DNA from 2 places in the Marinobacter halotolerans genome. Region 2 is predicted to be linked to the other one. Evidence: predicted binding sites of a transcription regulator. Region 2 holds the regulator's gene; the other holds the start of a gene.
The links. Region 2 encodes LexA, which represses DNA repair genes until DNA is damaged. Its sites were predicted from a motif close to CTGTNTNNNNANACAG; they were not measured.

Region 1 (3,417 bases), on a different contig from region 2:
TTCATGTGCTTGGGACCGCTGGCATCTGCCGTTACATAGGGCAGATTCACGTCAGTCTGCTGGCTGCTGGAAAGCTCGATTTTGGCTTTCTCGGCCGCTTCTTTCAGGCGCTGCATGGCCAGTGAATCGCCGCGCAGGTCAATGCCGCTGTCTTTCTTGAACTGATCAGCCAGATATTCGATCAGCTTCATGTCGAAGTCTTCACCACCAAGGAACGTGTCACCGTTGGTCGCCAGCACTTCGAACTGGTGCTCGCCGTCAACATCGGCAATTTCGATGATGGAGATGTCGAAGGTACCACCGCCCAGGTCATATACGGCTACGGTGCGATCGCCGCTTTTCTTGTCCAGGCCATAGGCAAGGGCAGCTGCAGTCGGCTCGTTGATGATGCGCTTCACATCCAGACCGGCGATCTTGCCCGCGTCTTTGGTGGCCTGACGCTGGCTATCGTTAAAGTAGGCCGGAACGGTGATGACCGCTTCGGTGACTTTCTCGCCCAGATAATCTTCTGCGGTCTTCTTCATCTTCTTGATGATTTCCGCAGACACCTGCGGCGGCGCCATCTTCTCGCCCTTCACTTCGACCCACGCATCGCCGTTGTCGGCCTTGGCGATCTTGTAGGGCACCATCTTGATGTCTTTCTGGACCACGTCGTCTTCAAAGCGACGACCGATCAGACGCTTGATGGCGTAAAGGGTGTTGTTCGGGTTGGTGACCGCCTGGCGCTTGGCAGATTGCCCTACCAGCGTTTCACCGTCTTCGGTATACGCCACAATGGACGGGGTCGTGCGATCACCCTCGGCGTTTTCAATAACCTTGACCTTGTCGCCATCCATGATGGCTACACAGGAGTTTGTCGTTCCCAGGTCGATACCAATAATTTTACTCATCTAAACCACTCCAATTCGTCTGTTCAGTTCAATTCCTGCTTGGCCTTAAGCGTTTCCGGGATTTCTCGGAATTCCGGTGCGCCGCCGTTTAATGGCTATATTGGCGCGTTAGTCAGCTTTTCAAGCCTGTTCGTCAACTTTTGGACCATTCTCGGCTTTTGCAATCACCACCATCGCCGGACGCACCAGGCGATCGTTCAGGGTGTAGCCCTTCTGCACCACGACCACCACGCTGTTGGGCTCGGCATCAGGCGCAGACACCATCGACATGGCTTCGTGCTGCTGGGGGTCAAACGGCTCGCCCACCGGGTCCAGCTGCTTGACGTTGAACTTTTTCAGGCTGTTCATGAAAAGGGTCAGCGTCATCTCGACGCCTTCGCGAATATTGGCAACCACTTCCCCTGCTTCCTCATGACCCTCGGTGCTTTCCACCGCTTTTTCGAGGCTGTCGGCAACAGGCAGAAGTTCTTTCACAAACTTTTCCAGCGCGAACTTGTGCGCTTTCTCCACATCAATTTCAGAGCGGCGCCGAACGTTCTGCATTTCGGCCTGGGAGCGAAGCATCTGCTCCTGATACTCAGCAACCTTGGCCTGAAGCGCTTCCACTTCACTGCCGGCTCCCTTTTTCTCCGCCTCTGCATCGGTTTGATCTTCGGCTGCGGCTTCCGCCGCTTCGTTCAGCTCTTCGTCAACCTGCTCGTTGCGATTCTCGTCAGCGCTCATGGCTACTCCTGAATGTTCAATCGGCGGGCAACCGGCCCGCCGCAATAACTGTGAACCCTGCGCAAATAGGACAGGGGAAAACCGTTTGCGAACCGATATGGGGCCCCTATCTCTGGTTTCAACCTTTAGGAGATTCATTCCTTCACAAATTGACCCCTAAATTTGCAAACCTGAAAAACACTGTATATATTCACATGTACTGTATACACGACCAGTAGTTAGCATCGGGCGGAGGTCAATCACATGCTCACACAGCTCACCGTATCCAATTACGCCATCGCAGAGCGGGTGGAATTGCAGTTCAACCACGGCATGACCGCACTGACCGGCGAAACCGGCGCAGGCAAGTCGATCGTGCTGGATGCTCTGGGGCTGGCAATGGGTGGGCGTGCCGACGCGGGTGCGGTTCGTCATGGTGCCAAGCGAGCCGATATCACCGCCACCTTCGACGTATCGCGAATTGCCGAAGCCCGCCAATGGCTGGAAGAGCACGAGCTGGACGACGAAAACGACTGCATCCTGCGCCGGGTGATCAGCAAGGACGGTCGCTCGCGGGCCTACATCAACGGTCAGCCCTGCCCGCTTACGCACCTGAAAGACCTGGGCAGCACCCTGATGGACATTCACAGCCAGCATCAGCACCAGTCCCTGTTGCGGAAAGACACCCACCGTAAATTGCTGGACGAATTCGCCGGCGCTGAAACCCTGGCCGAAAGCACCCGTCAGGCCTGGAAAACCTGGAGCAGCACCCGACTGCGCCTTCACGAACGCCAGCAGAACGCCGACGAGGCTGAAGCCAGAATTCAGTTGCTGCGCTATCAGGTCGAGGAACTGGACCGGCTGGCGCTGGAAGAAAACGAACAGCAAACCCTCGAGGAAGAACAGTCACAACTCAGCCACGCCGAAGCGGTACTGCACAACTGCCACAACGCGACCATGTTATGCACCGAAGATGACACCAGCGCCGCGGCACTGGTTCGCCAGGCGCTACAGCAGCTGGAACAACTTCCCGTAGAGGTGCCAGCCCTGGCAGATACCATCCAGATGCTGAACGAAGCTCAGATCCAGATCAGCGAAGCCGGCGACAATCTGCGCCACTTTGTGGACGACTACGATGCCGACCCGGCAAGGCTGGCGGAGGTGGACGAACGCCTGAGTGCGATTTACCAGATGGCGAGAAAACACCGGATTGCGCCGGAAAACCTGCCGGAACTGCACCAGTCACTGACCGATGAACTGGCGTCACTGGACGACGGAGAAGGCAGCGTTGAAAAACTGGAAGCGGAACTGGAAGCGCAGCGGGCAGAGTTCGACAGGCTGGCGGGCGAACTGTCGGAAGCGCGGCAGGCGGCGGCAGCCAACCTTGATCAGCGCATCGCTGAAGAGCTATCCCAGCTGAGCATGCCCTCGGTGCAGTTTGTCACTCACCTGAGCCGCAACAAGGACAATCAGCCGGCCGCCCACGGTAGTGAAGAAATCGAATTTCTGGTCAGCGCCAACCCCGGCCAGCCGGCACGACCGCTGGCGAAAGTTGCTTCTGGTGGTGAGCTGTCGCGCATCAGCCTGGCGATTCAGGTTGTTGTTGCCCAGACATCAACAACGCCAACGCTGGTGTTCGATGAAGTAGACGTGGGCATCGGTGGCGGTACCGCAGAAGTGGTCGGCCGACTGCTGCGCAGTCTGGGCGATAACGGGCAGGTGCTGTGCGTAACCCACCTTGCACAAGTGGCAGCCCAGTGCCATCAGCATCTGTTCGTGAGCAAATTCACCGAATCCGACGCCACCTATTCGAAAATTGAAAGCC
Region 2 (3,417 bases):
TGAACGTGGGTGCCACCGGACAGCACCAGGCCGTCCAGCAGCGCTACATCCACCCTCGAACCCGGCCTTATGGTGTGGGTGCGCGCGCCTTGAAGCCGCAGGGCAAGACTGATCAGCCGGTGGGCCAGGCTGCGCCGCGACGGGCCGCTGATGCCAATGGTCAGGCCGGGATGTTCCGGCTTTTCAACGGGCGTTTCAGACATAGTTCCTTTCATGAAGCATCTGTTCGGTGGTTTCGGGCCAGCTATGGGTCAGGTTGCGAAGGCGGATTTTCCGGCTGTCCCGGAATGCCCTGACCATGTGCGCAAGATCTTCCGCATTGGTGACCAGCTGTTCCAGTACAACCCAGTCGTTCCACACTGTCGAGAAGTGCCAGAGCGGGTTGTCAATATCGCAGTCTGGCAGCCGATAGTGCAGCGTGGGCCGGCTCTTGATGCGCGGATCATCAACATAGCGGGCCAGCAGTTCCCGATCAATATGAGCAAACAGTGGCAGCAGGTCCAATGCCTTGTTCCGGGTCGGATTGTGATGAAGGTAATCCTCCATCAGCTGCTTCATATCCGGCGCGTAGTCATAGTCAATCAGCAGATCAATGTAGGCGCTGCTCCACGGCTCTATATAGGTAGTGAGCTTGCGGCTGATGTCCAGCTGATGGCGTGCTTTCAGCCAGTCATAGAGCGCCGCAAACCCTCGCAGGTAACGTAGCAGCGTGGTTGCTTCCAGGTCCGGCAATTCCGGGTTCAGCTGAAGACCGAAGGCATAATAGATGGCCTCGCGGCTGCCCAGGGCGCCGGCTTCCCGCAGCCGGTCGCAGAGCGTCTCGATTCGTTCCACTTCGCTGAATGGCAGCGGCGGGGTGATAATTTCCAGCGGGACGATCTTTTCCGCCGCGGCATCTATCACACTCATGGCGTGACCGCCCAGTTCGCGGACGGATTCCGGCAGACGGCTATCCTGAAGGTCGAGATCCTTGATGGGGTCGGAATCCAGCTCAATGAGGAAGGCGCCCAGATCCGTTTTGACCTCTGAGACATAGCGGTTGACCTGTTGGCTCTGGCCCTCAAGGAGCCTGGTGCACAGAACAACCAACTCCTCATAGCCCAGCCCCGAAAGCTCGACTTCTATCCCCACCTTTCTTTCCGAGCCGTCTTTTGTCTTCAGAATATCCGGCATCTTACATCTGTTAGCCACAATCTCGCCTCTTGGAAAACCTGAACAAACCATAACACACCCATATGACCGGGGCGTGTAGACAGCTGATTGGCATGGGTCCCGGAAAAAATCGGTCACCCGGCTTTACACTGGATGAAACACTGTATATAGTCATTTTACTGTATATAAAAACAGGCACCTTCTGGGGCAAATCAATGAAACTGACAGCAAGGCAATCACAGGTACTGGACATCATCCGCCAGTCCATTGGTGAAACCGGATATCCGCCCACCCGCGCAGAAATAGCAGCGCAGCTGGGATTCCGTTCGGCCAACGCGGCGGAGGAGCATCTCCGGGCACTGGCACGCAAGGGCGCTATCGAAATGGTACCCGGCGCCAGTCGCGGCATCCGCCTGCCGGAGGAAGAGGAAGACCTGGGCCTGCCGGTTATTGGTCAGGTTGCAGCGGGTAGCCCCATCCTCGCCCAGGAACATATCGAAGATCATTGCACGGTTCGCCCCGAGTTCTTTTCACCGTCAGCGGACTATCTGCTTCGCGTTCGCGGTATGAGCATGAAGGACATCGGCATACTGGACGGTGACCTGCTCGCAGTTCACCGCACTCAGGACGTCCATAACGGGCAGGTAGTTGTGGCCCGGGTAGGTGAGGATGAAGTCACCGTGAAACGTTTCCGCAAGGAAGGGACAAAAGTCCTTCTGATTGCAGAGAACGACGAGTTTGATCCCATAGAAGTGGATCTGACAGAGCAGGAACTGTTTATCGAAGGGCTTGGTGTGGGTGTTATCCGGCGGTCGGATTTCCACTAGGTTCGTTTGAAACAACAGTCTCAAGAATCGGTTGAAAGGCACGTGAGGCACATCATGGAACAACTCAGCTTTAATCAGAACCTGGCGTATGCCAATGCGGCTGCCAATCCCTCACAGGCGATCGGGAACGTAACCGAGATTATCCTGCCTGAAGGTCAGGTTGAAAACTTCCAGCTGTTGCTGCCGATGCTGACGCAACTGAACCAGGAAAAGCGGTGGCTGGCCTGGATTGACCCGCCCCAGAGTCTCGTCAGCAAATGGCAGAAGATGCGCGGCATTGTGGCCGGAGAGCTGCTGGTATTGCGCTCGACACCGGAACATCCGGCTGGGGAGTTGGCGGAGCGGGCGCTAAGCGCAGGTACCTGCCACGCGGTGATCATGTGGACCCGCAAGTTGGGCCGCAAGTCCCTGGCGGCTCTTGAGCAGGCGTCCGCGCAAGGCAACAGTCACGGGGTTGTGCTGCGCCAGCGCTAGACCTTCGCACCGCTGCTGGGTGCCAGTGACGGGTATCAGTGAAGGGTATAGGAGGGCTGGACGTTCATGGCGTCCTGTTCCTCGTCCTCGAAATCAATGTCGTGGCTGATATCGCCAGCAGCTTCAATGCCGGCTGCAATCATTGCCTTGGCAACCGCCATATCCCGCTCTTCCATCATTTCCTTTGCTTCTGTGGAAAACGATATCTTGACCAGCGGTGCGCTGTCGTCGTCAACGCGACGCAGGGCATAGTCGCCGTTGCTCAGTTGTACAATTTCGAAAAATGAAGGTGACATGTAAATAACCTTTCAGTGCGTTGCCCTGGAGTGGCGTTGCGATGGATTTACCATTCGCTGTGCCGTTCCTCGAGGGCGTCAGTAAATTGTTTCAGTTCCGCCAGTGCCTGCTTCAGGGCATTGGATGAGCGGTCAGGCCCGGTGTCGGCCGCGACCGCGATAATATTTTCATCGCTGATCGTTTTTTTCGGTGCTGGTGGGCGTGTCTGGTAGCGCTCAAGCTGATCCAGGTACTGCCACCAGTTCGACGCGCCTGCTGACAGCGCTTCGAGTTCGGCAATTTCGGAAGTATCGTTGCCAAGCAGGGCGCGCAGGGCGCCCAGATTTTCCGGCTCGGCATTTTTTTCCTGATACATCCTGGCAACCATCACCAGCAGCAGCTGGCGAGAGCGCAACGCCAGTTCCACCGCCCCCTGCCAATGAGCCTCCTGTACCGGAACGCCATCTGAACGGTCCCGCTGGGCGAGCAAGGTTCTGGCAAGGAAAACTTTCTGGGAAATCAACGAATGCCACTGCGATGCCATCAGGAACCTGCCGGTAGGACTTTCAGGGTGAACTGACCACTTTCAGAATTAGCGACCATCTTACCATTTATCGCATAAAAATTCTTCTGTTCCAGTGAATCCGCCCTGGTGACAATAAAAAACAAACAGGCACTTGAAACGGTC

Region 1: the regulator LexA is predicted to act here: its motif matches at 1,813-1,828, upstream of recN (DNA repair protein RecN).

What each region holds. Positions count from the first base shown of each region.
Region 1 covers NZ_VMHP01000001.1:930,052-933,468, forward strand. Annotated here, with positions in the region: gene dnaK (molecular chaperone DnaK) at 1-890, opposite strand, end outside; gene grpE (nucleotide exchange factor GrpE) at 1,011-1,613, opposite strand; gene recN (DNA repair protein RecN) at 1,857-3,417, shown strand, end outside.
Region 2 covers NZ_VMHP01000002.1:397,355-400,771, forward strand. Annotated here, with positions in the region: gene FPL19_RS12125 (gamma-glutamyl-gamma-aminobutyrate hydrolase family protein) at 1-203, opposite strand, end outside; gene FPL19_RS12130 (amidoligase family protein) at 196-1,173, opposite strand; gene lexA (transcriptional repressor LexA) at 1,368-1,979, shown strand; gene FPL19_RS12140 (cell division inhibitor SulA) at 2,034-2,453, shown strand; gene FPL19_RS12145 (hypothetical protein) at 2,489-2,749, opposite strand; gene FPL19_RS12150 (DUF6586 family protein) at 2,797-3,273, opposite strand.